Regions from separate parts of the Streptomyces sp. NPDC101490 genome, predicted to be linked through region 2. Evidence: riboswitches for the same ligand, from Rfam matches in the RefSeq annotation. Region 2 holds a riboswitch; each other region holds the start of a gene.
What was found. A riboswitch is a leader RNA that binds a small molecule or an ion and turns the genes downstream of it on or off. The one in region 2 is predicted to bind cyclic di-AMP.
Positions count from the first base shown of each region.

Region 1: it holds a riboswitch for cyclic di-AMP, as region 2 does, so the genes downstream of both, ACIRQY_RS13115 (M23 family metallopeptidase) here and ACIRQY_RS01305 (peptidoglycan DD-metalloendopeptidase family protein) in region 2, are expected to answer to the same signal.
Region 3: it holds a riboswitch for cyclic di-AMP, as region 2 does, so the genes downstream of both, ACIRQY_RS17320 (C40 family peptidase) here and ACIRQY_RS01305 (peptidoglycan DD-metalloendopeptidase family protein) in region 2, are expected to answer to the same signal.
Region 4: it holds a riboswitch for cyclic di-AMP, as region 2 does, so the genes downstream of both, ACIRQY_RS27330 (transglycosylase family protein) here and ACIRQY_RS01305 (peptidoglycan DD-metalloendopeptidase family protein) in region 2, are expected to answer to the same signal.

Region 1 is NZ_JBIWNI010000005.1:20,888-28,329, reverse strand. It holds gene ACIRQY_RS13130 (PLP-dependent cysteine synthase family protein) at 1-139, shown strand, start outside; gene ACIRQY_RS13125 (MFS transporter) at 136-1,371, shown strand; gene ACIRQY_RS13120 (PP2C family protein-serine/threonine phosphatase) at 1,669-2,877, shown strand; cyclic di-AMP (ydaO/yuaA leader) riboswitch at 3,079-3,224, shown strand; gene ACIRQY_RS13115 (M23 family metallopeptidase) at 3,236-4,345, shown strand; gene ACIRQY_RS13110 (aldo/keto reductase) at 4,550-5,494, shown strand; gene ACIRQY_RS13105 (PrsW family intramembrane metalloprotease) at 5,671-7,035, opposite strand; gene trmB (tRNA (guanosine(46)-N7)-methyltransferase TrmB) at 7,251-7,442, opposite strand, start outside.
Region 2 is NZ_JBIWNI010000001.1:289,943-297,384, forward strand. It holds gene ACIRQY_RS01275 (1-hydroxy-2-methyl-2-butenyl 4-diphosphate reductase) at 1-360, shown strand, start outside; gene hpnH (adenosyl-hopene transferase HpnH) at 368-1,390, shown strand; gene ACIRQY_RS01285 (aspartate aminotransferase family protein) at 1,398-2,783, shown strand; gene ACIRQY_RS01290 (XRE family transcriptional regulator) at 2,912-3,541, shown strand; gene ACIRQY_RS01295 (DUF6126 family protein) at 3,574-3,726, shown strand; gene ACIRQY_RS01300 (tyrosine-protein phosphatase) at 3,986-4,807, opposite strand; cyclic di-AMP (ydaO/yuaA leader) riboswitch at 5,200-5,355, shown strand; gene ACIRQY_RS01305 (peptidoglycan DD-metalloendopeptidase family protein) at 5,360-6,334, shown strand; gene ACIRQY_RS01310 (SGNH/GDSL hydrolase family protein) at 6,488-7,282, shown strand; gene ACIRQY_RS01315 (STM4011 family radical SAM protein) at 7,269-7,442, opposite strand, start outside.
Region 3 is NZ_JBIWNI010000007.1:230,479-237,920, reverse strand. It holds gene bioD (dethiobiotin synthase) at 1-679, opposite strand, end outside; gene ACIRQY_RS17340 (adenosylmethionine--8-amino-7-oxononanoate transaminase) at 700-1,920, opposite strand; gene bioB (biotin synthase BioB) at 1,989-3,233, opposite strand; gene ACIRQY_RS17330 (8-amino-7-oxononanoate synthase) at 3,377-4,555, shown strand; gene ACIRQY_RS17325 (ATP-binding protein) at 4,725-5,162, shown strand; gene ACIRQY_RS17320 (C40 family peptidase) at 5,490-5,966, opposite strand; cyclic di-AMP (ydaO/yuaA leader) riboswitch at 5,970-6,152, opposite strand; gene ACIRQY_RS17315 (urease subunit gamma) at 6,713-7,015, shown strand; gene ACIRQY_RS17310 (urease subunit beta) at 7,030-7,362, shown strand; gene ACIRQY_RS17305 (urease subunit alpha) at 7,355-7,442, shown strand, end outside.
Region 4 is NZ_JBIWNI010000019.1:57,127-64,568, reverse strand. It holds gene eno (phosphopyruvate hydratase) at 38-1,324, opposite strand; gene ACIRQY_RS27330 (transglycosylase family protein) at 1,919-2,641, opposite strand; cyclic di-AMP (ydaO/yuaA leader) riboswitch at 2,645-2,818, opposite strand; gene ACIRQY_RS27325 (transglycosylase family protein) at 3,077-4,132, opposite strand; gene ACIRQY_RS27320 (cytochrome P450) at 4,240-5,583, opposite strand; gene ACIRQY_RS27315 (globin domain-containing protein) at 5,682-6,902, shown strand; gene ACIRQY_RS27310 (NUDIX hydrolase) at 7,027-7,442, opposite strand, start outside.

The DNA of each region.
Region 1 (7,442 bases), on a different contig from region 2:
CGTCTTCAACGACGAGTTCTGTGCCGCGCACGGACTGCTCGACGGGCCCGTACGGGAGGACCCGGCCGGGTACGAGGACGGCACGCCCGTCGACGGCTGGACCCGCAGGGCCATGGACCGGGCGGGACGGAACCGTTGAGCAGCACGACCGGCACCACCCCGGGCCCCGCGAAGGAGGCCCGGGGCGGGGTGTGGAAGCAGAGCCGCGGTTTCGAACCGGCCGTCCGGCTCCTCTTCCTCAACCAGCTCACCATCAACCTCGGCTTCTACATGCTCATGCCGTACCTCGCCGCGCACCTCGCGGACGGGCTCGGCATGGCGGCCTGGGCGGTCGGGCTGGTCCTCGGCGCCCGGAACCTCTCCCAGCAGGGGATGTTCCTGGTCGGCGGGGCGCTCGCCGACCGGTTCGGCTTCAAGCCGCTCATCGTGGCGGGCTGCGCGCTGCGGACGGCCGGGTTCGGGGCGCTCGCGTTCGCCCAGTCGCTGCCGATGCTGATCGCGGCCTCCCTGGCGACCGGCCTCGCGGGGGCCCTGTTCAACCCCGCCGTCCGTGCCTGCCTCGCGGCGGAGGCGGGCGAGGAGCGCCGGGTGGAGGCCTTCGCCCTGTTCAACGTCTACTACCAGGCGGGCATCCTGCTCGGGCCGCTCGTCGGGGTGGCCCTGACGGGGGTGTCGTTCCAGCTGACGTGCCTGGTGGCGGCGGTGCTGTTCGCCGTCCTGACCCTGGTGCAGCTCCGGTACATGCCCGTACGGGCCGGGAAGGACGCGCGGGGGACCGGGGACGGGGAAGGGCGGGGGCAGTTCCGCACGGTCCTCTCCCACCGGACCTTCTGGCTCTTCTCGCTCGCCATGACCGGCTCGTACGTGCTGTCCTTCCAGGTCTATCTGGCGCTGCCGCTCGCGGCGGGCGGGACCGGCCCCACGACGGCGCTCTTCGTCGTCTCGGCGCTGGTCGCGCTGGCCGGACAGCTGCGGATCACCGCCTGGTGCAAGCAGCGGCTGAGCCGGGAGCGGTGCCTGGTCCTCGGGCTCGCCCTGATGGGCGGGGCGTTCCTGCTCCCGGCGGCCCTGGGCCGGGGCCTGCCGGGGCTGCTGCTCTGCGCGGCGGTCCTGGCCGTGGCGAACGCGGTGCTCTACCCGTACGAGATGGACACCGTCGTCGCCCTGGCCAAGGGGCGCTGGGTGGCCACCCACTACGGGCTCTACAACACCGTGTGCGGGATCGGGATCACCCTGGGGAACCTGGGGACGGGCGCGCTGCTGGACGTGACCGGCTGGTCGGCGGTGCCGTGGCTGGCGCTGTGCGCGGTGGGTCTGGTGTGCGCGGCGGCGATGGCCCTGCTGTCACGCGGGGGACGGCTGGGAGTGTGAGGCGCCCGGACCCGTAGGGCCTGTACGGGCCTGTAGGACCCGTAGGGCCTGTAGGACTCGTAAGGCCCGTAGGGCCTGTAGGACTCGTAAGGCCCGTAAGGCCCGTAAGGCCCGTAGAACCCGTAAGGCCCGTGGAGTCCCTGAGGCCCCTTGGGGGCCTTGGGGGTTGAGCCGGTCCGCACCGCCCCTCCGTACGCCAGTCGGCCCCCGGGGGGTCGCCGCCCGGCCCGGCGGCGGCCACCCTGGGAGGGCGCGGTACGGGGCCGCGGCCGGTACGGACCGGGCAGGAGAGCACAGGTGGGGCACCCCCTGAGAGCGGTGGGCGGCGGACGGCGGGGCGACGACGGGCGTCCGTACGGGCGCGCCCGGCGGTTCATCCGCGCCCTGCCCCCGCTGATCATCCTGGGCGGGGCCGTCTACGACATCCTGACCCCGCCCGAGTACACGGCCGCGCCGCTGTTCTCCGCCGCCCCGCTGATCGCCGCGCCCTTCTTCTCCACCCTGACGACCCTGCTCACCGGGATCGCCGCCGTCCTGGCCTCCGTCGGGCTCCACCTCTACAACGACACCGCGGGCAGCATCCCGGCCCTCACCGAGACCCTGACCGTCGCCACGGTCTCCGCGCTCGCCCTCCTCATCAACCGGGTCGTGCGCCGCAGCGGCGAGCGGCTCGCCTCGGCGCGGGTCATCGCCGAGACCGTGCAGCGGGCCGTGCTCCCGACGCCCGCCGAGCGGATCGGGGGGCTCCAGTGCGCGGCCCGGTACGAGGCGGCGCACGCGGGCGCGTTCATCGGAGGCGACCTGTACGCCGTCCAGGACACCCCCTACGGGGTGCGGCTGGTGGTGGGGGACGTCCGGGGCAAGGGGCTGGAGGCGGTCGAGGCCGTCGCCGTGGTCATCGGGGCCTTCCGGGAGGCGGCCGAGCAGGAACGGAACCTGGAGGGCGTGGCCCGCCGTCTCGAAGGGGCGCTGGCCCGGGAGGGCACCCGGAGAGAGGGCATCGACGCCTTCGAGGGGTTCACCACCGCGGTCCTCGCCGAGATCCCGCGCGGTGACGGCGGCGGCGCCTTCGACGGTTTCGTTCGGACGGTCAACCGGGGGCATCCGCCGCCGCTGCTGCTGCACGGGGACGGGCGCCTCGACCTCCTGGAGCCGTCCGAGCCCGCGCTGCCCCTCGGCATGGGCGAGCTGGCGAGCTGGCCCGACCGGGCCGAGGCGCGGCCCTTCCCGCCGGGCGCGACCCTGCTCTTCTACACCGACGGCCTCTCGGAGGCGCGGAACGCGAAGGGCGTCTTCTACGACCCGGAGGCGCGCCTGCGGGGCCGGATCTTCCCGGGACCCGAGGAACTCCTCGACGCGCTGGTGGACGACGTACGGCTGCACACGGGCGGCGGATCGACGGACGACATGGCCCTGCTGGCGGTGAGCCGCCCGACGGCGGGGCAGCAGGCGCGGCGGCGGACGATACCCGTGGTGCCGCCGGGCAGACCCGGTCACCGGCCGTAGTCACCAGGTGTCGCTGCGATAACAATTGACACAACGTCAGATCTCGTCGGCCCTGCCGGTCTCCGCCGAAGCGCGGCCAACTCGCCCGATTCCCCCACATTCCTGTTAACGATCAAGAGGGACAGCTTGGAATCGAGCACCCCTGTCTATTAACGTTCGATAACGCAGCGCGGTCGTCCCAGCCGTCGCAAGAGGCGGCACCGTGCGCACGCGCCGAATCCCGAAAGGGAACCGGGGAACCACCACTTGGGGTGAATCGGGCCCTTCGCACCCGTGCGACCGGCCCGTAGGAGACCTTCCTGCTCCGAACCCGTCAGCTAACCCGGTAGGCGAGAAGGAAGGAAAGGAGCGCGCCCCCGTGGCGTCCCACACTCCCGTACCCGAAACCCCCTTCGACGCCTTCGGCGGTGGCTCGGCTCCCGCCGCCCCCGGGACCGAGTGGAACCCGACCGAGGACACCCTCCGCGCCCAGAACCGCTCCGGCGGCCGGCACCGGGTCGTCAAGCAGCGTTCCAACTTCGCCCGTTCCTCCACGGTCCTCGGCGTCGGCGTCATCGCCGCGGTCGGCGCGGGCGGCCTCGCCACCGCGCAGGAGAAGCCGAAGCTCGCGATATCCCTGCCGGACCTCCCGGACGCCCACGACCTCCCCCTCGTCGGCGACCTCCTTCCCGAGGAGAACCACGAGACGGTCCCCGTCGCCCGTGCCAACCCGCACCCGCTGACCGCCTCCTACGCCTCCCTCGACGAGAGGCCGGGCGCCACCGCCACCGCCGTATCGGCCGAGCGGACCGTCACGGCCGCGAGCGCCACCGGCGACGCGGGCGAGGCCCTGCGCGCCCGCATCCTCCAGCAGGCCGAGCAGCAGCAGGTCTCCGCCGACGCCGCCGAGAAGGCCGCCGCGGAGAAGGCGGCGGCCGACAAGGCGGCGGCGGAGGCGAAGGCCAAGGCCGAGGCCGCGAAGAAGGCGGCCGCCGAGGCCGAGGCGAAGGCGGCGGCCGAGGCGAAGGCCAAGGCGGAAGCAGCCGCCGAGGCGAAGGAGGAGGCCGAGCGCCTCGCCCGGCTCGCCGCGAGCTACTCGCTGCCGGTCTCCTCGTACACCCTCACCGCCACCTACCTGCAGTCCGGCTCGATGTGGTCCTCCGGCCAGCACACCGGCCTCGACTTCGCCGCCCCCACCGGGACCCCGGTCAAGGCGGTGCACGGCGGCACCATCAAGTCGGCGGGCTGGTCGGGCTCGTACGGCTACCGGATCGTCCTGGAACTGCCCGACGGCAGCGAGGTCTGGTACTGCCACCTCTCGTCCATGACGGTCGGCGCGGGCCAGTCCGTCGGCACCGGCGAGACCATCGGCCGCGTCGGCGCCACCGGCAACGTCACCGGCGCCCACCTCCACATGGAGGTCCACACCCCCGGCGGCGCGGGCGTCGACCCGGCCGCCTGGCTCCGCTCCAAGGGCCTGTCGCTCTGACCGCGCCCCCGTCCCGGAACACTCCGGGACGGGACCGGGTCCTCCCCTACGGGGCCGGAGCCTTCCCGTACGGGGCGGAGCCCAGCCCTGCGGATGCACCCTTACGGGGCTGGAGTCCTCCCGTACGGGGCCGGAGCTCACCCCTACGGAGCCCACCCCCTACGGGGCCGGAATACTCCGGGTGAGGCGGAAGTTGAGCGTCCCATGACTTCTCTCCGCCCGCTGGGCAGTTCCGACCTGCGCGTCTTCCCGCTCGCCCTCGGTGGCAACGTCTTCGGCTGGACCGCCGACGAAGCGCAGTCCTTCGCGGTCCTCGACGCCTACGCGGCGGCGGGCGGCAACTTCGTCGACTCGGCCGACGTCTACTCCGCCTGGGCCGAGGGCAACGAGGGCGGCGAGTCCGAGACGGTCATCGGCCGCTGGCTCGCCTCCCGGGGCAACCGCGACGACATCGTCGTCGCCACCAAGGTCGGCGCCCACCCGCGGTTCAAGGGCCTCTCCGCGGCCACCATCAAGGCGGGCGCCGAAGCCTCGCTGCGCCGCCTCGGCACCGACCGCGTCGACCTCTACTACACCCACTTCGACGACGAGACCGTCCCCGTGGAGGAGATCGTCACCGCCCTCGACCAGCTGGTGAAGGACGGCAAGGTGCGGGCCGTCGCCGCCTCCAACATCTCCCCCGAGCGGCTGCGGGCCTCCCTCGACTTCGCCGAGTCCGAGGGCCTCACCCGGTACGTGGCCCTCCAGCCGCACTACAACCTGGTCTCCCGCGACACCTACGAGGGCCCCCTCCTGGAGACCGTGGAGCGGGCCGGGCTCTCCGCCGTCCCGTACTACGGCCTCGCCGCGGGCTTCCTCACCGGCAAGTACCGCCCCGGCGCCACCGTCGACAGCGTCCGCGCCACCGGGGCGGGCGGGCACCTGGACACCGAGCGCGGCCGGGCCGTCCTCTCCGCGCTGGACACCGTCGCCGAGGCGCACGGCGCCGAACTGGCCACCGTCGCCCTCGCCTGGCTCGCCGCCCGCCCGACCGTCGCCGCCCCGATCGCCTCGGCGCGGACCGTCGAGCAGGTCCCGGCGCTGGTGGCCGCGGCCGGGCTCACCCTCTCGGAGACCGAGCTGAAGCTGCTCACGGAGGCGTCCGTCTGACCGGACGCGCGGAAGCCCCCGACCCGTCCGCCCGGGCCGGGGGCTTCCGCGTACCCCCGTCGGAGCGGGGCACGTGCCGTACCCCGTTCCGTCGCTCTCCCGCAAAGGTACGCGCGGCCGGAGCCTGGCGGTCCGTCCCACGGGGACGGGGACGTCCCGGGACGGGAGACGGGCGGTCAGCCCCGGTACGGGTTGTAGCCGTCGTAGTCCAGGTACTGCGGCGGCGACCAGGCCCGGCCGGTCGCCCGCGCCGCGTGGGTGAGCGCCGGGGACGCGATCTGCCGCCGCTGCCAGAGGTGGTGGAGCAGTTCCTGCTCGCGGGCGGCGAAATCGGGCCCGGCCGTCCCCCGCCGGGCCCGGTCCCGCAGGAACGCCAGGGCCGTGGCGAACGACTCGTACTCGCCGACGGTCCGCGCGGCCGGCGGCCCGTACGCGCGGGCGGCGAAGGAGCGGGCCAGCCGCCGCGCGCGCATCGAGGAGAGCGCCGAGGGCTCGGCGGGGGAGAGCCAGCCCGCCGCCGCGTACGCCGGGAGCTCCCCGGAGACCGTGCGCAGCTCCCGCTGCCGGCTCCACAGCGCGAGCCAGGTCAGCAGGGCGAAGACCGGGACCATCAGCACCCCGTACACCGCGAAGAACGCCATGGGGCCGCCGAAGGTGGCCGAGCCGTTCCACGCGGCGTGCAGTCCCATGGAGAGCAGCAGTCCGGTGAGCGGGAGCAGCACCTTCCGCAGCCGTCTTCCGCGCGGGGCGAGCGCGGCCAGTCCGAAGCCGATGCCGGTGAGCACCGTGAACAGCGGGTGCGCGAAGGGTGACATGACGACCCGGACGAAGAAGGTCGCGGCGGTCACCGAGCCCAGCCCGGCGGAGCCGAACGCCTGGTCCTCGCCGAAGGCGTTGCCGAGGTAGAGGATGTTCTCGGTGAACGCGAAGCCGGTCGCGGTGAACCCGGCGATCACGACTCCGTCGACGAGCCCGCCGAAGTTCCGCCGCCGGAGGAGGAAGAGCAGCAGGATCGCCACCGCCTTCGCGCTCTCCTCCACGACGGGCGCGACGACCGTCGCGCCGAGCGTGTCCGCCGAGTCGGGGTCGGCGGTGGCGGTCGCGATCCAGCGGACCGCGAAGGAGTTCGCCAGGATCGCGACGAGCGCGGCGGCGAAGGCGCCCCACGCGAACGCGAAGAGGAGGTTCTTCCAGGGACCCGGCTCGACCCGGTCGAGCCAGCGGAAGGCGGCCATGAGCAGGGGTACGGGAAGCACGGCGAGGCCCAGGCCGACGAGGAAGCCCTGGGTGCCGGTCTGTTCGCGGACGAGGGCCAGGATGACCAGGGCGCAGGTCGTGAGGACGGTGATGACCACGACGGCCCGGAACAGCCGGCTCCGCCAGAAGTCCCGGCGCGGCCGGTAGCGCCACTGGGACCGGTCGGCGGCGGCCGGGAAGGCCGGTTCCTCGGTGTCCCGGTGGGGGACGGGCGCGGCGGCCGCGGTGGCCTCCGCCAGGGCGTCCGCCGTGGCCTCCGCTGTGGTGGGGACGGGGTTCGACACGTCAGCGACCCTAACGACCGGTACCGACACAGGGCGAGGCGATTCCGCGCACAGGGTCACTTCGAGCGGGTGGCCGGGCGGGGCCGGTTCGGTGGTGGGGGCCGGGAGGGGGCCGGTGCCGGGCCCGGCCGATGGCGCCGGGGCCCGCCTCGGGCCCGCCTCGGTCCGGCCCCCCGGCCACGCCCCGGTCCGGCCCCGTCCGAGCCTCCGTCCGGCTACTTCCGGCGGAAGAGGACGTCGTGCACGACGTGGCCCTTGTCCAGGCCCTGGCCCTCGAAGCGGGTGACCGGTCGGAAGTCGGGACGGGGCGCGTACCCGCCGTCGTCCCGCGTGTTCTCGAAGTCGGGGTGCGCGGAGAGCACCTCCAGCATCTGCTCCGCGTACTCCTCCCAGTCCGTCGCGCAGTG
Region 2 (7,442 bases):
GAGCTCCTGGTGAAGGCCCTGGTCAGGGCGGTGCCGGGGCGGGCCGTCCACACCGGGCCGCTGATCGGCTCCGACCATGTGGTGCGCGGGCCCGAGCGGGCCGCGCTGCGGGCCACCGGGGCCGTCGCCGTCGACATGGAGTCCGCCGCGACCCTGGGAGCCGCCCGCGCCGCCGGGGGCCCCTGGGGCGGTCCGGACGTGCGCCCGGTTGCGGCCGTCCGGGTGGTCGTGGACGCTCCTGAACATGAGCTGGTCCGGATCGGCACGGTACGCGGGGGAATATCGGCCTTCCGTGTCCTTCGCGCAGTCCTTCCCGCGTTTCTCGAATGGCACCGTTCTTTGCTGCTCCCCAGGAGGTGAACGAGTTATGGCCATGCCGCTCCGTCAGTCCGTCCGGGTCGGGACCTACCTCTTCGAACAGAAGCTCCGCAAGCGGGACAAGTTCCCGCTCATCGTCGAGCTGGAGCCGCTGTTCGCCTGCAACCTCAAATGCGAGGGCTGCGGCAAGATCCAGCATCCGGCGGGCGTCCTCAAGCAGCGGATGCCGGTCGCCCAGGCGGTCGGCGCGGTCCTCGAATCCGGCGCCCCGATGGTCTCCATCGCGGGCGGCGAACCCCTGATGCATCCTCAGATCGACGAGATCGTCCGCCAGTTGGTGGCCAAGAAGAAGTACGTCTTCCTCTGCACCAACGCGATGCTGATGCGCAAGAAGCTGGAGAACTTCACCCCCTCGCCGTACTTCGCCTTCGCCGTGCACATCGACGGCCTGCGCGAGCGGCACGACGAGTCCGTCGCCAAGGAGGGCGTGTTCGACGAGGCGGTGGCGGCCATCAAGGAGGCCAAGCGGCGCGGCTTCCGGGTCACCACCAATTCCACCTTCTTCAACACCGACACCCCGCAGACGATCATCGAGGTCCTCAATTTCCTCAACGACGACCTCCAGGTCGACGAAATGATGATCTCGCCCGCCTACGCCTACGAGAAGGCACCCGACCAGGAGCACTTCCTCGGCGTCGAGCAGACCCGGGAACTCTTCAGGAAGGCCTTCGCCGGAGGGAACAGGCGCCGCTGGCGGCTCAACCACTCGCCGCTCTTCCTGGACTTCCTGGAAGGAAAGGCGGACTTCCCGTGCACCGCCTGGGCCATTCCCAACTACTCGCTCTTCGGCTGGCAGCGCCCCTGCTATCTGATGAGCGACGGCTACGTCCCCACGTACCGCGAACTCGTCGAGGACACCGACTGGGACAAGTACGGCCGAGGCAAGGACCCGCGCTGCGCCAACTGCATGGCCCACTGCGGATACGAGCCCACCGCCGTCCTCGCCACCATGGGCTCCCTCAAGGAGTCCCTGCGCGCGGTCCGGGAGACCGTCTCGGGGAACAACGGGTGAGCGACGCGTGAAGGGCGAGTTCGACCTGCGGGCGCTGCTCGCCGAGCGCGGCGGCGAGGGCTACGAGCTGCACGCCCGCCACCTCAACCACCAGCTGCCGCGCATGCTCCGCACCATCGGCTTCGACAAGGTCTACGAGAGGGCCGAGGGCGCCCACTTCTGGGACGCCGACGGCGTCGACCACCTCGACATGCTCGCGGGTTTCGGAGTGATGGGCCTCGGACGGCACCACCCGGTCGTCCGCAAGGCCCTCCACGACGTCCTCGACGCCCAGCTCGCCGACCTCACCCGGTTCGACTGCCAGCCGCTGCCGGGGCTGCTCGCCGAGCGCCTGCTGGCGCACAGCCCCCATCTCGACCGGGTCTTCTTCGGCAACAGCGGCACCGAGGCGGTCGAGACCGCCCTGAAGTTCGCCCGGTACGCCACCGGGCGCCCCAGGGTCCTGCACTGCTCCCACGCCTTCCACGGGCTCACCGTCGGCTCCCTCTCCGTCAACGGTGAGAAGGGCTTCCGGGACGGCTTCGCCCCGCTGCTGCCCGACACGGCGATCGAGCTGGGCGACCTCGACGCGCTGGAGCGGGAGCTGCGCGGGGGCGACGTGGCCGCCTTCGTCGTCGAGCCCGTCCAGGGCAAGGGCGTCCAGGAGTCCCCGCCCGGCTTCCTGCGGGCGGCCCAGGAGCTGCTGCACCGGCACGGGGCCCTGCTCGTCGCCGACGAGGTGCAGACCGGTCTGGGCCGGACCGGCGACTTCTACGCCTATCAGCACGAGGAGGGCGTCGAGCCGGACCTGGTCTGTGTCGCCAAGGCGCTCTCCGGCGGCTACGTGCCGGTCGGCGCCACCCTCGGCAAGGACTGGATCTTCAAGAAGGTCTACTCGTCGATGGACCGGGTCCTGGTCCACTCGGCGAGCTTCGGCTCGAACGCGCAGGCCATGACCGCCGGGCTCGCCGTCCTCTCGGTCATGGAGAACGAGGGCACGGTCGCCCACGCGCGCCGGATGGGCGACCTGCTCTCCGGACGGCTCAAGGAGCTGGTGCCCCGGTACGAGCTGCTGCGCGAGATCCGCGGGCGCGGTCTGATGATCGGGATCGAGTTCGGCCGTCCGTCCTCACTGGGACTGCGCGGGCGCTGGACGATGCTCCAGGCGGCCCGCAAGGGTCTCTTCGCCCAGATGGTCGTCGTCCCGCTGCTCCAGCGCCACCACATCCTGACCCAGGTCTCGGGGGACCGCCTGGAGGTGATCAAACTGATTCCGCCGCTGGTCATCGACGAGGCGGACGTGGACCGGTTCGTCACCGCCTTCACCGCGGTCATGGACGACGCCCACAGCGGTGGCGGGCTGATGTGGGACTTCGGCAGGACACTGGTCAAACAGGCGGTCGCCCAGCGCTGACCCGCGCGTCGCCGGGCCCCGGCCCCGGGGTCGTATCTCTCCGTGGCCGGGCCCGTACCCGCTCCCCGGGCTTTTGCCTCTGGGGCAAGAAACTTGCCTCAGAGGCACGATCCTGGCGGAATGGACCCATGGACCATGTCCCCGGGGACAACACCCCGGCCCCCGCCCTTCCCGACGTCCTGCCGGACGTCGCCCCGCAGCTGCGGGGCCTGCGCCGCCGCCGGGGACTGACCCTGGAGACCGCCGCCCAGCGCGCCGGTCTCTCGCCCGCCCACCTCTCGCGGCTGGAGACGGGCAACCGGCAGCCCTCGCTGCCCATGCTGCTCGCCCTCTCCCGCATCTACGGTACGACGGTCTCCGAGCTGCTGGGGGAGACGCCCCCCGAACGGGACCCCGTGGTCCGCGCCGGACGCTCCGAGCCCGTCGAGGCGGACGGCTGGATCTACCGGCAGGCCGGCAGCGCCGGGCGCGCCCTCCAGTGCCTGCGGGTCCACGTGCCGTACGCCACCCGTGCGGACATCGTGCGGGTCCACTCCGGTGAGGAGTGGATCCACGTCCTGGAGGGCCGGGTGCGCCTGGCGCTCGGCGAAGCCGTCCACATCCTCGACCCCGGGGACAGCGCGCACTTCGACTCGCTCACCCCGCACCGCATCGGCGCCGCGACCTCCAGCGGGGCCGAGCTGCTCTTCGTCCACACCCTGATGCAGAGCCCCGTCGCCGAGCTGTGCCTCGGCGACGGAACTCCGCACCGTCGCTGACCCCGCCTGATCCTTCCTCCGAAAGGTTCGACATGTCCGAGAAGCACGCAGCGGTCACCGGCGAGGAGCGCGGTGAGGGCAAGTTCCCCAAGGGCCTGGTGCTCCGCCTCTTCGCCTACCTGGTGGCGGGCCACCTCTTCGCCGGCTTCCTGTACCTGCTCTTCATGATGGGCGGGCAGAACTAGGGCCCGTCTGACAATTCCCGTCGTCGCCCGCAGGGCGGCCGCGCGGCGTCAGGTGCGTGCTCTCGGCGTGCTGGCCCCAGGCCCTCGTACTGGACGTACGTGGGTCTGGGGACGGTGCGCCGAGAGTGCGTGCATGGCGTCGTGAGGCAGGCGGGAATTGTCAGACGGGCCCTAGGGCGCGGTCGGCGAGAGGCGGTGGGCCCGTACGGGTTCGCCAGGGCCGCGCTCCACGGAGTCGGCGCGGCCCGGAGGGTCCGGCTCAGACCTCGGTGAGCAGGCGCTCCCGCAGTCGGCCGAGGGTCTCCGGGGTCAGCTTGAGGCCCTCGGCGAGGTAGGTGTCCACCGAGCCCCAGGTCTCCTCGATCGTCTCGAAGGCACCTCGCAGATACTCCACCCGCGCGTCGAACAGCGGGCTCAGCAGCTCCATCACCTCGGGCGACATGGCGTCCGAGGCGGTGGAGCTGCGGCTCACCTTGTACCGGCGGTGCGGGTCGTTCGACTTCACGTAGTCGGCCTCTATCGCCGAACGCTCGACCCCGAGGGCGAGCAGGGTGATCGCGATCGAGAGCCCGGCGCGGTCCTTGCCCGCCGCGCAGTGCATCAGCGCGGGGACGCTGTCCTCCGCGAGCGCGTGCAGGATGCGGCTGTGGTCGGCGGTCCGCTCGACCACCATCTTCCGATAGGAATCGGCCATCCGGTCGGCGGCCTTGTCCCCGCCGAGGATCTCCCGCAGCTGGGCGATGTCCCCGTCCCGCACCAGCCGCCAGAACTCCTTGCCGTCGGCCGGGTCGTTCAGGGGTATGTTCACGTTGCGCACGCCCGGAAGGTCGACGTCCGCCCCCTCGACGCGCACGTCGGCCTGGTTGCGGAAGTCGAAGACGGTGTGCAGGTCCAGCGAGGCGAGGAAGGCGGCGTCCTCCTCGGTCGCGTGGGCGAGGTGGCCGCTGCGGAACAGGCGGCCGGAGCGCACCGCGCGCCCGTCCGTCGTCGGCAGGCCGCCCACGTCCCGGAAATTGCGGACCTCGGCCAGCTCGGGCTCGTTCGCTTCGACGGGCGGGACCTGCGGCAGCTGCTGCGTCACGGATGCTCCTGGAGAAAGTGGCGTTCGGGTACGGCACGGGGCCGATTCCAAGGGTCAATCATCCAGGCAGGACGAACGGGGCGCACCCCCTGGATAGGAATGGGCGATCTGTCCGTATTCACACGTTCCGGATAACACGCCCTGATTGCAGATGAGATGGGAATCGGAGCGTGAGCAGCGTCATAGAAGTGACGGATCGTGCCCGGGCGCGCGACGCAATCGCCCTACGGAAAAAGGGAGTCGAAGCAGTGCCATCCACGGAGGGTGACCGGAATTCCGGGCCCGGCGGCGAGTGGGCGCGGAACTGATAAAGCATCGGCTTGTTCGCACCGAAACGCTCGTCTAGCGTCACCGTCAATCCGGTCGGACCGCCGAATCCTGCCACCGTCCGGAATTCCCACTCATCCCATGCATGGCAGGAGCGGGGGACCCATGAAGTACGCCGGTCCCGCGACGCAGGACGGCTCGGGGTGAAGTCGCGCGAGAGCGCGGCCGGACATCTCCCGTCCGAACCCGACAGCTCACCTCGCAGGCGCCGGAGAGGAATTCGCCATGCCCGCGAAGGGTAAGCACCGCCGTCCCAGGAACAACCCCCTCACCCGGGGCATCGCCGCCGCCGGTACGGGAGGCGCCGTCGTCGCCCTCCCGCTCCTCGGCGCCACCGGGGCCCACGCCGCCGAGCAGGCGGCCCCGACCGCCCCCGCGCGGACCGTCACCGTCGCCGCCCAGGCCAAGGCCCCTGCGGCGGCTCCGGTCACCGCCCCGGCCACGCCGAAGACATACGCCGTCGTCCGCGGCGACCACCTCTCGAAGATCGCCGCCGAGCACCGCCTGACCGGTGGCTGGCAGCGGCTCTACGCGGACAACCGCCAGGTCGTCGGCGAGAACCCCTCGTTCATCCTGCCCGGCATGAAGCTCACCCTCGGGGCGAGGAGCACCGCTCCCGCCGCCGTCCCGGCGAGCCCCGCCAAGGCCGCCCCGAAGGCCGAGCACAAGGCCCCCGCGCAGGGCTCCGGCGACTCCACGCAGACCAGCCGGAGCTCCGAGCGCCCGGCGGCCCAGGCCACCACCCCGGACTCCGGCTCGGCCACGACGCAGTCCTCCGGCTCCTCGGCCTCCTCCTCCGGCTGGGTCAAGCCCGTCAGCGGCGGCTTCTCCACCCCGTACCGCGCCTCCGGCTCCATGTGGTCCTCCGGCTACCACACCGGTGTCGACTTCATCGCCTCCTCCGGCACCACCGTCCGCGCCGTCGGCGCGGGCACGGTCGTCTCGGCGGGCTGGAGCGGCGCCTACGGCAACGAGGTCGTCATCCAGCACGCCGACGGCAACTACTCGCAGTACGCCCACCTCTCCTCGCTCGCCGTCTCGGCGGGCCAGGCGGTCTCCGGCGGGCAGCAGATCGGCCTCTCCGGCTCCACCGGCAATTCGACCGGACCCCACCTCCACTTCGAGATCCGCACCTCGTCGGGCTACGGCTCCGACATCGACCCGCTGGCCTACCTCCGCCAGCACGGCGTCTCCGTCTGACGCACCCGCCCCACCGAAGGCCCGGCACCCCCGTGTGCCGGGCCTCCGGCGTATTCCGGCTTGGCAATTTCTTTATCGGTGTCATATGTCACCCGGCGTCAACCCCTCCTTACGGTCGCGTAGGTCACATCCGAAAGGGAAGGATGTCGCTCCGTGGCAGACGATTCGAGATCAACAGACAAGAACGCATTCGGGTCGTACGCGGCGATCGGTGACAGCTTCACCGAGGGTGTCGGAGACCCCGGACCCGACGGGACGTACGTCGGATGGGCGGACCGCTTCGCGGTACTGCTCGCCGACCAGCTGCCGGAGCACGACGCCTTCCGCTATGCCAACCTGGCCGTACGCGGGCGTCTCCTCGACCAGATCGTGGCGGAACAGGTCCCCCGGGCGAAGGAACTCGCCCCCGACCTGGTGACCTTCTGCGCCGGTGGCAACGACATCATCCGCCCCGGCACGGACCCCGACGACGTCGCCGAGCGCTTCGAGCGCGCCGTCGCCGACCTGACCTCCGCCGTCGGCACCGTCATGGTGACCACCGGCTTCGACACCCGTGACATCCCCGTGCTCAAGCACCTGCGCGGCAAGATCGCCACGTACACCGCCCACGTCCGGTCCATCGCCGACCGCTACGACTGCCCGGTCCTCGACCTGTGGTCGCTGCGGTCCGTGCAGGACCGGCGGGCCTGGGACGACGACCGGCTGCACCTCTCGGCCGAGGGCCACACCCGGGTCGCGCTGCGCGCCGCCCAGGTCCTCGGTCTTCCGGTGCCCGCCGACCCGGACCAGACCTGGCCGCCGGTCCCGCCGCGCGGCACGCTCGAAGTGCGGCGCGACGACATCCACTGGGCGAAGGAGTACCTCGTGCCGTGGATCGGGCGCAGGCTGCGCGGCGAGAGCTCCGGCGACCACGTCGAGGCCAAGCGTCCGGACCTCATGCCCCTCTGAGCGGCGCCGCGGCGGGGATGCGCTCCAGGACCCCACCGGCGAACACGTCGTACAGCGGCAGCGTCTCCAGGTGGACGTAGCCGATGTGGCAGTCGCAGACGGAGAGGGGGCAGGCGCGGGGCCGCAGGGCCGCACGGTACGAACCGTCGTACAGGTTCCC
Region 3 (7,442 bases), on a different contig from region 2:
AGGTGCCGCCGAGCGCCGGGGCCAGCCAGTCGGCCGCCGCCGCCCGGAAGGCCACGGGGTCCAGCGCTCCCGAGCCTTCCGGTACGGCGCCGAGCAGGGGCGCGCCCGCCGCCTCCGGAAGGTCCGCCAGGTTGCAGCGGGCCGCCAGGTCCGGCGCGGACGGCCAGCTGCCGATGACCACGCCCAACTGCTCGATCCCGCGTGCCGCGAGCGCCTCGGCCGTCAGGGCCGTGGAGTTGAGGGTGCCGAGTCCGGCCGGGGCCACCACGAGGACCGGGGCGCCGAGCAGCGCGGCCACGTCCGCGAGGGTGCCGCCCTCCTCGTCGAAGCGGACGAGCAGCCCGCCCGCCCCCTCCACGAGCACCAGGTCGTGCTCGGCGGCCAGCTTCCGGGCCGCCGCCGCGACCTCCCCGGGGCCCACCGGCGCGAGCCCGGCCCGCCGGGCCGCCGTGCCGGGGGCCAACGGCTCGGGGAAACGGCCCAGTTCGGCGGAGACGGCGGCGCCCGAGAGCCGGACGGCCTCGTCGGCGTCCCCCCGCTCGTCCGGCCCGAGGCCGGTCTGCGCGGGCTTGAGGACGGCGACCGAGCGTCCGGCGGCGCCCGCGACGGCGGCCACCGCCGCGGTCACCACCGTCTTGCCGATCTCCGTGCCCGTACCGCTGACGACGACGATTCCCATGGACGTACCGGTCCTTCCGTTCAGCCCGCCGTCGCGGCGGCGAGGACGGCGGCGCAGATCCGGGCCAGGTCCTCGTCGCCCGTCACGTACGGCGGCATCGTGTAGATCAGGTCCCGGAAGGGGCGCAGCCAGACGCCCTCCCGGACGGCGGCGCGGGTCGCCGCCGCCATGTCGACCGGACGGTCGAGCTGGACGACGCCGATCGCGCCCAGCACCCGCACCTCCCGCACCCCGGGGAGCGCGGCGGCGGGCGCCAGGCCCTCCCGCAGCCCGGCCTCGATCCGCTCGACCTCGCCCGCCCAGTCCTGGGAGAGCAGCAGGTCGATCGAGGCGAGGGCCACGGCGGACGCCAGCGGGTTGCCCATGAAGGTAGGCCCGTGGGCCAGTACGGGCACCTCGCCCCGGGAGATCCCGTCGGCGACCCGGCCGGTGCAGAGCGTCGCCGCCATCGACAGGTATCCGCCGGTCAGCGCCTTGCCCAGGCACATCACATCGGGGGAGATCCCGGCCTGACCGGCGGCGAAGAGCGTGCCGGTGCGGCCGAACCCGGTGGCGATCTCGTCGAGCACGAGGAGCACGTCGTGCGCGTCGCAGGCCTCGCGCAGCACCCGCAGGTAGTCGGGGTGGTGGAAGCGCATCCCGCCCGCGCCCTGCACCACCGGCTCCACGATCACGGCGGCGAGTTCTCCCGCGTGCCGCGCTATGCCCTCCCGCAGCCGCCGCGCGTACTCCTCCTCGTACGCGGCGGGCGGGGCGTCCAGGAACACCTGCGGCTGGAGCACGCCGGTCCACAGCTCGTGCATCCCGCCCTCCGGGTCGCACACCGACATGGGCTGCCAGGTGTCGCCGTGGTAGCCGCCGCGCCAGGTGAGCAGCCGGTGCTTCTCGGGCCGTCCGAGCGAACGCCAGTACTGCAGGCACATCTTGACGGCGACCTCGACCGAGACGGAGCCCGAGTCGCTGAGGAAGACGTGCCGCAGCGGCTCGGGGGTGATCTCGACGAGCCGGGCGGCGAGCCGGACGGCGGGCTCGTGGGTGAGTCCGCCGAACATGACGTGGCTCATCCGGCCGAGCTGGTCGTGGGCCGCCGCGTTGAGCACCGGGTGGTTGTAGCCGTGGACGGCCGACCACCAGGAGGCCATGCCGTCGATCAGCTCGTCGTGCCCCTCGGCGGGTTCGGCGAGCCGCAGGCGCACCCCGGACGCGGACGCCACGACCAGCGGGTCCGTACGGCCCGGCATGGGGCCGTAGGGGTGCCAGACGTGGGCCCGGTCCAGGGCGACGAGTTCGTCGTTGCGCACGGTGGTTCCTAGGCGTTGGGGGCGAGGTCGGTGCCCGCGCCCCGGCGGCGCACGGCGACCAGGTCGGTCCTGGCCTCCTTCGGCGCGGGCGCCTCCGGCGCGGTGTGCCCGCCGCAGGGGCCGCAGCCGCCGCCCGCCCCCGCGTGCCCGCCGCAGCCGCCCGCCGCCGCGCCGTCCGCCGTCGCGTCCGCCGGGCCGCAGCCGGACGCGGCGGTCCCGCAGCCGCCCCCGGCCGCCGCGAGCGCGTCCGCGCGGTGCCGCGGCAGCGTGGTCGTGCCCGCGCCCTCCACCTCGAAGCCCGCGTCCGCGATCATGTCCAGGTCGGTCTGCCCGGCCTGGCCCTCGCTGGTCAGATAGTCGCCGAGGAAGATCGAGTTCGCGATGTGCAGGGCCAGCGGCTGCATCGAACGCAGGTGCACCTCACGGCCGCCCGCGATCCGCACCTCGACGTCGGGGCAGACGAACCGGACCATCGCCAGGATGCGCAGACAGCGCTGCGGGGTGAGGTTCCACTCCTTGGCCAGGGGGGTGCCCTCGAAGGGGATGAGGAAGTTGACCGGTACGGAGTCCGAGTCCAGCTCGCGGAGCGCGTACACGACGTCGACCAGGTCCTCGTCGCTCTCGCCCATGCCCGCGATCAGCCCCGAGCAGGCGGAGAGCCCGGCGGAGTGCGCCTTGCGGACGGTGTCCACCCGGTCCGCGTAGGTGTGGGTGGAGGTGATCTTCCCGTACGTCCCCTCGGAGGTGTTGAGGTTGTGGTTGTACGCGTCGGCGCCCGCCTCCCGCAGCCGCTCCGCCTGCCCGTCCGAGAGCAGCCCGAGGCAGGCGCACACCTCGACGCCCTCGTTGCCCTCCTTGATGGCCTCGATGGTCCTGCCGACCCGCTCGACGTCCCGGTCGGTCGGACCGCGGCCGCTGGCCACCAGGCACACCCGCTTGGCGCCGCCCGCGACACCCGCGGCCGCGGCCCGGGAGGCCTCGTCCGGCTTCAGCCAGGTGTACTTGAGGATCCCGGCCTCGGAGCCGAGCCGCTGCGAGCAGTACGAGCAGTCCTCGGGGCACAGTCCGGACTTCAGGTTCACCAGGTAGTTGAGCTTCACCCGGCGCCCGAACCACTGGCGGCGCACCTTGCCCGCGGCGGCCACCACATCGAGCAGTTCGTCGTCCGAGGTCGCCAGGACGGCGAGTGCTTCTCCACGGGTCGGCAGCTCGCGCCGCAGCCCCTTCTCCACCAGCGTGTTCAGCAGGTCCATAACCGCTGATCCTGTCCTACCGCCCGCCCCCGGGCCAAGGAGGAACCGAACAAACGGCTCCGAAGGAGGTGTGTGGATGACCACATCCCCACCCCGGCCTCCGTTGGCTAGGGTCTGTGCGCTGCCTACAAAAGGAACGCCGTATGTCACAGGCCGACGGTACCCGGGCCGCGGGCCCGCGCCGCACCGCGTTCGACTGGACCGACGCCGAGGCGCGCCGCCGTGCCGACGCCGGTCTCGTCCGGGTGCTGCGCCCCCGCGCCGCCGAGTCCGACCTCCTGGACCTGGCGGGCAACGACTACCTCGGCCTGACCCGACGGCCCGAGGTGACCGGGGCGGCGGCCGAGGCGGCGCGCCGCTGGGGCGCGGGCTCCACCGGCTCCCGGCTCGTCACCGGAACCACCCGGCTGCACACCCGGCTGGAACGCGAACTCGCCGACTTCTGCGGCTTCGAGGCCGCCCTCGTCCTCTCCTCCGGCTACACCGCCAACCTGGCCGCGCTCACCGCGCTGGGCGGCCGGGACGCCCTGATCGTCTCCGACGCCTCCAACCACGCCTCGATCGTGGACGGCTGCCGTCTGGCGCGCGCCGAGACCGCCGTCGTCCCGCACGCCGACCCGGAGGCCGTACGCAAGACCCTCGACGCGCATCCGGGGCGGCGGGCCCTGGTCGTCAGCGACTCCGTGTTCTCCGTCGACGGTGACCGGGCGCCGCTGTCCGCGCTCGCCGCCGCCTGCCGCGCGCACGGCGCCGGTCTGGTCGTGGACGACGCCCACGGCCTGGGCGTCCTCGGCGACGGCGGCCGGGGGGCCCTCCACGAGGCCGGGCTCGCGGGCGACGAGGACGTGGTGGCCACCGTCACCCTGTCGAAGTCCCTCGGCAGCCAGGGCGGCGCGGTCCTCGGCCCGGCCCGGGTGATCGAGCACCTGGTCAACGCGGCCCGCACCTTCATCTTCGACACCGGTCTCGCCCCGGCCGCCGCCGGTGGCGCGCTGGCGGCCCTGCGTGTGCTGGCGGCCGAACCGGGGCTCGCGGAGCGGGCCCGCACGGTCGCGACCACCCTGCACCGGCTCCTCACCGGGGCGGGTCTGACGGCCGCCCGGCCCGACGCGGCCGTGGTCTCGGTGCGCGCGCCCTCCCCCGGGGCGGCGCTGCGCTGGGCGGCGGACTGCCGGGAGCGGGGGCTCTCGGTCGGCTGCTTCCGGCCGCCCTCCGTGCCCGACGGCGTCTCGCGGCTACGGCTCACGGCCCGCGCGGATCTGACGGACGAGCGGATCGCGTACGCGGTGGAAACGATCCTGCGGACGGCACCGGCCGGCTGACCCGGCGGGCGGCGGCCCGGTGTGTCCCGGGGCCTTCGCGTTCACCGCTTCGGGCGACAGATGGGGACATATCTTGGGAGAACGTCTCCCGGCGCGGCCCGATCGGTGGCAGTCTGGCGCGCAGTGCGATCCGGGGCAGCGGCCCCGGCGGGAAAGGGACGGCGCCGCCATGGCAGACCAGCAGGAAGCATCCGTCACTCTGCCGAGCGAACCCGCCTCGGTGGCCACGGCCCGGCGGTTCGTGGCGGAGGTTCTCGGCGGCTGGGGCCTGGACGACGCCACGGAGACCGCGGACGCGATCCGGATCATCGTCTCCGAGCTGGCCACCAACGCCGTGCTGCACACCCTCGGCCAGTCGCCCACCTTCACGGTGGGCCTCCGGCTCGACCGGGAGGAGCAGTTGTACATCGGTGTCACCGACAGTCATCCGAGGCTGCCGCGCCGTCTGCCCGCCGCGGTCCAGCAGGACAACGGCAGGGGCATGGTCATCGTCAGGGTCCTCGCGGCGGAGGCGGGCGGACGTCTCACCGTGACCCCGATCCGGGAGGGCGGCAAGACGGTCCGGATCTCCCTCCCGTGGACCCCGGCCCCGCCGACCGACCGCTGACGGACCCGCGCGGGCGGCGGGTCCGCCGGGCCCGGACGGGCCGTCCGCCGAGCCGACACCCCGCCCGGGCGGGACCCGTCGCCCCGCCCGGTCCGGTCGTAGCGGGGCCGCGAGGGCGCGGCGACCCGGGGCGGCTGCCGCGGGGACGCGCGGTCGCCGGGGCCGTACCGCCAGGGGCGGTCCGGGGACGTGCGGGATGCGGCGGCGCCACCGCATCCCGCACGGCCCGGCTCACGGACCGGTCGTCGGTTCCGCCCGACCGGCTCACGGACCGGCGCCGTCAGTTCCGCCGGACCGGCTCACGGACGGGCCGTCGGTTCCGCCGGGTCAGCGGACGCGGCCGTAGTAGATCTTCGACGACCAGATCTTGTCGAGCTTCACCCAGGACCCCGTCTTGGGCGAGTGCCAGATCTTGCCGCTCCCGGCGTAGATGCCCACGTGGTAGACCCTTCCGCCGGAGTGGAAGAAGACCAGGTCCCCCTTCTGCCGTGAGGCGGCGGAGACGCGTGTGGTTCTGTTGTACTGCTGCTGCGCGGTGCGGGGCAGCGACTTGCCCGCCTTCTGGTACGCGTAGAGCGTCAGACCGGAGCAGTCGAACCTGGAGGGTCCGGCGCTCCCGTACCGGTACGGTGCTCCCTTCTTGGACGCGGCGACGCTCAGTGCCTTGTTCGCGTAGTTCGTCGCTGCCTGGGCCTCCGGCGCCGCACCTGGTGCGAGCAGCGTGCCGCCGACGGCGGCGAGAGTGAGAGCCGAGACGGCTCCGACCCGGGACAGCAGGGACGGGACGTGCATCTGCGCAGTCATGCGCAACCCTTCGTCAGCCGCCTGTGAAGGATGACCTGTCGGGTTCGGGCAGGCGAAGATGCCCGGCCGCGGCTGCGGCTTCACCCCAAGGGGCGGCCCCGCTGTGGGAAACAGCGCGTTCGCCCCGTAAAAATCGGGTCCTCCACTCCTGCCGGTCCAATCCTGTCGACCAGACGTCCGGGACAGCGGCAGGACTCGGCGTCCGCCCGGACCGCCCCGCCGCGGCGGCGGGGGCTTGTCGTCGACAGGGATCTTGACCCACACCGGGGCTGAAATCCGAGCGGAAACGGCGATATGTGAGGCTCCTCACGACTGATCCATTCGGGTGGACAGGAGGGTTTCGTGATCATCGGAGATACCCCCGGCGAGTCCCGCACCAGCGATGGAACGTTCGATTCCGCCAGATGCGTACATCAGTGGCGCAAGTTGACCGGTCTGAACATCGACTCGGCGGCTACTCCGAACGGGGGAGGGAATCTGCGACGCGTGTCGGCCGTCCGGCCCTCGACGCGACACGGCCGGATGTCAACCCGTCAGGGAGGGGGAGGGGCCGGTTCCGTGGAGGCCGTCGGCGGTCCGATGATCATGCGATCGCAAAGGCGTAGTTAACCAGCCGGAAAAACTTCCGCCCTAACGTGCAATGTCTGCCGCTGCACCGCGTTCCAGCATTTCAACAAGGTGTTGAAGGTCGGTAGGGTCCGCAGCTGTCCGGGTCCCGTCCCGGCAGACGACTGTGAGGTGGAAGTGTGCAACTGAGCCCGCACGAGCAGGAACGCCTGCTCATCCATGTGGCCGCGGACGTGGCCGAGAAGCGCAGGGCGCGCGGTGTGCGACTCAACCACCCCGAGGTCGTCGCACTGATCACCGCCCATGTCCTCGAAGGCGCCAGGGACGGCCGCACCGTCGCCGAACTGATGGCCTCGGGCCGCGAGGTGCTCACCCGCGACGAGGTCATGGAAGGCGTCCCCGAGATGATCCACGACGTCCAGGTCGAGGCCACCTTCCCGGACGGCACCAAGCTCGTCACCGTCCACGACCCCATCGTCTGAACGGACCGCCGCCGATGATCCCCGGAGAGATCCTGTACGCGGACGGCCCCGTCCCCCTCAACGAGGGGCGCCCCGTCACGCGTCTGACCGTGCTCAACGCCGCCGACCGGCCCGTCCAGGTCGGCTCCCACTACCACTTCGCCGAGGTCAACCCCGGACTCGAGTTCGACCGAGCCGCCGCGCGCGGACAGCGGCTGCACATCGCCGCCGGAACCGCCGTCCGCTTCGAACCCGGCATCCCCGTCGAGGTCGAACTCGTCCCCCTCACCGGCCGCCGGATCGTCCCCGGTCTGCGCGGCGAGACCGCGGGGCCCCTGGACGCGAACGAAGAGGACTCCCGTGCCTGATCTGCACCGCGCCGTCTACGCCGACCTGTTCGGCCCCACCACCGGCGACCGCCTCCGGCTCGCCGACACCGACCTCTTCG
Region 4 (7,442 bases), on a different contig from region 2:
GGTGCGGGGACGGACGGAACTACCGGGTGCGACTCCGTCAGCCCTTGAAGCGCGGGAAGGCGCTGCGGCCGGCGTAGACGGCGGCGTCGTCGAGGATCTCCTCGATGCGCAGCAGCTGGTTGTACTTGGCGACGCGCTCGGAGCGGGCCGGGGCGCCGGTCTTGATCTGGCCGCAGTTGGTGGCGACGGCGAGGTCGGCGATGGTGACGTCCTCGGTCTCGCCGGAGCGGTGCGACATCATGCACTTGAAGCCGCTGCGCTGGGCGAGCTCGACGGCGTCGAGGGTCTCGGTCAGCGAGCCGATCTGGTTGACCTTGACGAGCAGGGCGTTCGCGGAGCCCTCCTCGATGCCACGGGCCAGGCGCTCCGGGTTGGTGACGAAGAGGTCGTCGCCGACGATCTGGACCTTGGTGCCCAGCTTGTCGGTGAGGACCTTCCAGCCGGCCCAGTCGTCCTCGAAGAGCGGGTCCTCGATGGAGACCAGCGGGTAGGCCGCGACCAGCTCCTCGTAGTACTCGGTCAGCTCGGCGGCGGAGAGGGACTTGCCCTCGAACTCGTACTTGCCGTCGTTGTAGAACTCGGAGGCGGCGACGTCGAGGGCGAGCGCGATGTCCTTGCCGGGGGCGTAACCGGCTTCCTTGATCGCTTCGAGGATCAGGTCCAGCGCGGCACGGTTGGAGTCGAGGTTCGGCGCGAAGCCGCCCTCGTCGCCGAGGCCGGTGGAGAGGCCCTTGCGCTTCAGGACGCCCTTGAGCGTGTGGTAGACCTCGGTGCCCCAGCGGAGGGCCTCGGAGAAGGACTCCGCGCCGATCGGGGCGATCATGAACTCCTGGATGTCGACGTTGGAGTCGGCGTGCGACCCACCGTTGAGGATGTTCATCATCGGAACGGGCAGCAGGTGCGCGTTCGGGCCGCCGAGGTAGCGGAAGAGCGGGAGGTCGCTGGCCTCGGAGGCGGCGTGCGCGACGGCGAGGGAGACGCCGAGGATGGCGTTGGCGCCGAGCGACGACTTGTCCGGGGTGGCGTCCAGGTCGAACATGGCCTGGTCGATCAGACGCTGCTCGGTGGCGTCGTAGCCGACGAGCTCCGGGCCGATCTGCTCGATCACGGCGAGGACGGCCTTCTCGACGCCCTTGCCCTGGTAGCGGTTGGGGTCACCGTCGCGAAGCTCAAGGGCCTCGAACGCACCGGTGGAGGCTCCGGACGGAACGGCAGCACGGCCGGTGCTGCCGTCGTCGAGGCCGACCTCGACCTCGACGGTGGGGTTGCCTCGGGAGTCCAGGATTTCCCGGGCTACGACGACGTCGATGGACGGCACGAGCATCTCCTTATGGGATGTGACGCTGGATGTGACGCAAGGTCGGCGCAGGGTCGGCTTGGCCTTGCGTCAAGAGCCTAACCGGCTCGGAGGCTCCGGCCAGCCGGGCGCCCGCCCCCTGGGACGAAAAAGGGCCCAAGGGCATGCATTCAGGGGCGAAAGACCCCGGATCTACTGGACAGTAACCATGAAGTCTCCCGAAAACGCCGGGTCCACCGTCCTCGGGGCGCGAGGACGGCGGGTCCGCCCGCGGCGGGGAATCCGGGCGGAGGAGGGGAATCCGTACGTGGCGGGGACCCGGCCCGTGGCGGGGTGTCCGCACACGGCGGGGGCGCGCCGGGAGAGGGGAGGGGGAGTCCCGTTCGTGGCGGGGAATCCGCCCGCACCCGGAGTTCCGTCCCTGACGCGCGTCGGCGCCCGCGCCTCCGCCCGTGACCGCGCCCGTGACCCGTAAGAGCAAAGAGAAAGAGGAGCGGGAGGCCCCGGACGGCGGAAACCCCGGCCCGGCGCGCACGGGGGGAGGCGCGCCGGGCCGGGGTGGTCACCGCGGGAGGGTCGTCGGTGCCGTACGGGCCACCGGACCCGTACGGACCGCCGGGCTCACTTGAGGTGGAGCTGCTGGCCCGGGTAGATCAGGTCGGCCTGGTCGACGACGTCCTTGTTCAGCTCGAAGAGCTTGGCCCAGCCGCCCTTGACGCCGTGCGCCTGGGCGATGCCGCTGAGGGAGTCGCCGGCCACGACCTTGTACTCGCCGTCGCCCTTCTCGACCTTCTTGCCGGTCGGGGTGGTGACGGTCGCCTTCGGCGCGGCCTGCTGCGTGACCTTCTTCGGGGTCTGGCGCTGCTCGCTGCGGGTCGTCGGCTGCTCGGCCGACCGCTGCTGCTTCGGCTGCTGCTTCGGCTGCTGGGTGACGGTCTTGGGGGTGCTCTCGGCGGCGCCGCCGTCGTAGGAGGCACGGGAGAGGCCCACGCCGCAGCTCGGCCACGCGCCCTTGCCCTGGCCCGCGAGGACCTTCTCGGCGATGGCGATCTGCTGGGACTTCGACGCCTGGTTGGCGGTCGAGGCGTAGGCGGTGCCGCCGTACGCGGCCCAGGTGGAGGCCGAGAACTGGAGGCCGCCGTAGTAGCCGTTGCCCGTGTTGATGGACCAGTTGCCGCCGGACTCGCACTGGGCGACGCGGTCCCACTCGGAGGCCGTGGCGGCCGAGGCGGTGCCCGCGGTCATCAGCGGGGCGGCGACGGCGACACCGGTGACGCCGACGAGCGTGACGACCTGGGTGGCCTTGGAGGGACGGCGGTGTTTGCCCTTACCGGAAAACAGCATGGAGATTCTCCTCACCGACGCCTGCGAGGTGAGCTGTCGGGTTCGGGCCAATGAGTTGCCCGGCCGCGTGTCCCAGCACGCGACTTCACCCCAAGCCGGTCGTCGGCCGTCTGTCTCGACGGCCGGGGCCGGCACTTACCTTGGGTCCCCCGCTCCTGCCTTCGGCGCTTGCGCGACGACTGTTCCCGACGACCGACGGCAGGATTCGGCGTTTCGGTCGACGGGGCCCGCGGTGGCGAGCGGTGATGACCGTAGACACAGACCCACCGGAAGTTCAAAGAGGCGAATGACGGACATTCCGGCCCTCCTTGCCTTCCGGCGGGGGGGGTTTGCGCAGGTGAGAGGTGACGGGAGCAAAGTTTGCAGACGTGACACGCCAGTTGGGGCGAAGAGACCCATGTCTCACTTGCCCAGAACCGGACATATGACCCCGAATCACTCCGCCTGCGCGGTCGGACCCTCCGTCAGGTCAAGGCTCTGACCAGGAAGGATGAGGTCCGGGTCGGTACCGACCGTCTTCCGGTTGGCGTCATAGAGCGCGGTCCAGCCTCCGGGCAGCTCGTTCTGCTGTGCGATGTCGGACAGGCTGTCGCCCGCCTTCACCGTGTACGCGCCCGAAGTGCCCTGACTGTCCGTTCCGTCCGAGCCCTTGGAGGCGTCGGTCACGGACTTCGCGGCGGTCTCCCCGGAGAGACCGTCACCCGGTGCCGCATGGCGGCCGGTTTCAGAAGTTTCGCCCGAATTGCCGGTTTCCTCCGCGGCTGCGTCGCCCCGGTGCTTGCCCGAGCCCGTGGACGGAGCACCGGTCGTCGGCTCGCCGGACGTGCCCGGTGTGACCGATCCGTCGGGCGCGGTGGTGCCGGGGTCGGGGGCCACCGGGGAGACGGGCGCCGTCGGGTCGACCGGAGCCCCCGTCACCGGCGCGCCCGTCGAAGGCGCCGCGGGGCCCGTGGGCGCCGCCGTGGCCGTGCGCGCCTCGGCGGTCCTTCCCGCCGCGCTCCGGGACTTCTCCGCCGCGCTGGAGGACGACGGGCCCGTCGTACGGTTCGACTCGGCGACGGGGCCGCCGGAGGGCTTCGGGAGGTCCGCGGGGCCCGGGTCCACCTTCGGCCGGGCCCCGTCGTTGACGAGTCCCGCGATCGGCGCGCAGGTGGCCCACGCGGTGGAGCCCTTGGCGAGGGCCTTCTCGGCCACCGCGATCTGCTGGGCACGGCTGGCCAGGTCGGGGCTGGGCGCGTAGGCGAGACCGCCGTGCCGCTCCCAGCTGTCCTGGGTGAACTGGAGGCCGCCGTACAGGTCGTTGCCGAGGTTGGCGCTCCACTGGCCGCCGGACTCGCACTCGGCGACCCGGTCCCAGGTGGCGGCGTCGGCGGCGGACGCCGAGCCGGTGGCGAGCAGGGGAAGCGCCATGGCGGACCCGGTCACCCCCGCGGCGACGACGATGGCGGGGGCCTGACGGGGGCGGCGGTGTCGTCCGTTCCCGGAACGCATAGGAGCGCCTTTCGCGTGACAACTGGGGTGGTCGAACTGAGTTGTCGGGGAACGTAGCCGTATTCGAACGCTCATCACAAGTCGATGCACCCGCGATCACGCGAAGATCACATTTCTGATACCCCATCAGATCCGTGGAGGGGTGCGGCCGGAGAGAACTCCACCGGAAGGGTGCGCAGCCCCCGCATGATGAGCCCGCCGCGCCACCGCAGTTCGGCCGGATCGGCGGCGAGCCGCAGGTCCGGGAGACGGGTCAGCAGGGTCGCCAGGGCCGTCTGCCCTTCGAGCCGGGCGAGCGGCGCGCCCAGGCAGTAGTGGATGCCGTGCCCGTATCCGAGGTGCTGGTTGTCGCGCCGGGCGAGGTCGAGGACGTCCGGCCCGTCGAACCGCTCGGGGTCCCGGTCGGCGGCGGCGAGGACCACCAGCACCGGGTCGCCCGCCGGGATCTCCTGCCCGCCGATCGTCAGCGGCCGGGTCGCGTACCGCCAGGTGGCCATCTCCACCGGCCCGTCGTACCGCAGCAGCTCCTCGATCCCGGTCTCCAGGAGTCCGGTCTCCCCGGCGGCGATCGAGTCCTGGAGCCGGGCGCGCTGCTCCGGATGCCGGAGAAGTGCGTAAAGTCCGTTACCTACCAGATTGACAGTGGTCTCGAAGCCGGCGAAGAGCAGGATGAAGGCCATCGCGGCGGCCTCGTTCTCGGTGAGGTGCTCACCGTGGTCGGAGGCCCGGATGAGACCCGAGATGAGGTCGTCCCCGGGCTCCTCGCGCTTGCGGTGGATCAGCTCCGCGAGATAGCCGCGCATCTTCTTCACCGACCGCGCGACCCCGCCGCGCGGCCCGCCGCCGTGCCGGATCATCATCCCGGCCCAGTCCCGGAAGTCGTCCTGGTCCTCCTCGGGCACCCCGAGCAGGTCGCAGATGGCGTAGATGGGCAGCGGGAAGGCGAACTCGTGGATGAGGTCCGCGCTCCCCCGTTCCACGAAGGAGTCGATGAGCCGGTCGGTCAGCTCCTGCACGCGCGGGGCGAACTCGGCGACCCGGCGCGGGGTGAACGCCTTCGAGACGAGCCTGCGCAGCCGGGTGTGGTCCGGCGGGTCGATGTTGAGCAGATGGGTCATCAGCTCGGCCTTGCGCTCGCCCGGGATGCCCGTCTTCCCCTTCGCGTGCGGGGACTCGGCGTGGTGCGCCGGGTTCTTGGAGAGCCGCTGGTCCGCGAGGGCCTGCCGGGCGTCGGCGTAGCGGGTCACCAGCCAGGCCTCGACCCCGCTCGGGAGGGTCGTGCGGTGCACCGGCGCGTGCGTCCTGAGCCAGGCGTACGCGGGGTAGGGGTCGCTGGCGAACTCCCAGGTGAAGAGCTCGGGCGCGGGCCCGGAGACCGGGCAGGTCGGGGCGCCGGGGACTTCTCCGGGGGCGGGGCGGGAGGCGGGGGCTGGGCCGGGGGTGGTGCTCACCCCCCGACCGTACAGGCAGGTTCCGCCGGATCCGGGTGTGGAGATTCCGTGAGGACGGGCCGGACGGGTGCCCTACATTCCTGACAGTGGACCCTCAGATGCTCAGGAGCACGTTCGCGGTCGTCGAGAGACGGGCCGAGCACGCCGTCACCTACTTCTACGCGCATCTCTTCCGGCAGGAGCCGTCCCTGCGCGAGCTGTTCCCCGGGGACATGCGGCCCCAGCGCGACCGGCTCTTCGCCGCGCTCACGCATCTGGTGGAGCGTCTGGAGGACCCGGACCTCCCCGCGTACCTGGGGCGCCTGGGCCGCGACCACCGCAGGTTCCTCGCCACCCCCGCCCTCTACGCCTCGGTCGGCACCAGCCTGCTCGCCGCGTTCGCCCATGTGGCGGGAGCCGCCTGGACCACGGAGGCCGAGAAGGCCTGGACGGAGGCGTACGCGCACCTGGCCGAACTGATGCTGGCGGGCGCCGACGAGGCCGTGGCGGCGGGCGAGCCGGCCTGGTGGGACGCGGACGTCGTCCGGCACGAGCGGCACGGCCCCGACCTGGCCGTCCTCACCCTGCGGCCCCGGCAGCCCCTGCCCTTCCTGCCCGGTCAGTACGTCAGCGTCGCCTCGCCCCGCGTCCCCCGCGTCTGGCGCACCTACTCCCTCGCCGACGCGCCCCGCCCGGACGGCACCGTGGAACTGCATGTGAGCCGGGTCCCCGGCGGGGTGATGAGCACGGCGCTCGTGCACGGCACGGCGCCCGGCGGGGTGCTGCGGCTGGGGACTCCCGACGGCGACCTCGTCGCCCGGACGGAACCGGGCGGACAGCGCGCCTACATCTGCGCGGGCACCGGCTGGGCGCCGGTGAAGGCCCTCCTGTCCGAGGCGGTCGAGCGTGAACCGGCCCTGAAGGGGCGGCTGTTCGTCGTGGCGCGCGCGAAGGAGCACCTGTACGGGCGCCGGGACGTGGAGCGGCTGGCCGCCCGGCTCGACGGGCTGAGCGTCACCTACATCACCTCCGCGCCCGGCCACCCCAAGGACCAGGCGACCGAGCGGCTCGTCCAGTCGCTCCGGTCCTGCGTCCACTGGTCCGCGCACGACGTGTACCTCGCCGGGCCGCCCGGCTTCATCACGGAGGTCGTCGAGGTCCTCGTGGAGCTGGGCACCGCTCCCGACCGCATCCACCACGACGTCCTGCCGCCGGTGAGCCCCTTCGCCGTCCGCCCCCACACCCCCGCCGACCGCCTCCTCGGCCCACCGCCTCCCCTCTGGCACAACCCGGCCGCCCGCACCGCGCGCCCCGGCCCGGGGCCCGGCCGTCCGCGATGACAGCGGGGCCGAAGGCCCGGGTCATCGCGTCGGTGGTGAACGGTGCCGTGCCTCGGCCGGGGTGCCGGGCCTGTGAGCCCCATACCGTCCCGCCCCGGCGCCGGGCAGGGACGGCGGAGTGCGGTCACGGCGCGGGCGTGAACCAGGCGGCGGGTTCGTCCTTCTGGACGAGCGCGATGACCTCCCGCATCCGCTCGCTCATCGGAGGCAGAGCGTCCAGCGGGAACCAGGCGACCTCCGCCGACTCGTCGTCGCAGACCCGGGGCTCCTGTCCCCCGTCCGCCGGACGGCAGGCGAAGACGACCTCGAAGTACTGCGCCCGGTCGCCGTTGCCGTGGCGTACCGGCGGGGAGTGCGTCACCGCCGCCAGGCGCTCCACCACCACCCGCACCCCGGTCTCCTCCTCCACCTCTCGTGCCACGGCTGCGGCCGGAGGCTCGCCCGGCTCCACGATCCCGCTCAGCGGCGTCCACGCCCCGCCTGCGGAACGGCGCTGCAGAAGCACCCGCCGCCGCTCGTCACGGACGACCGCGACCACTC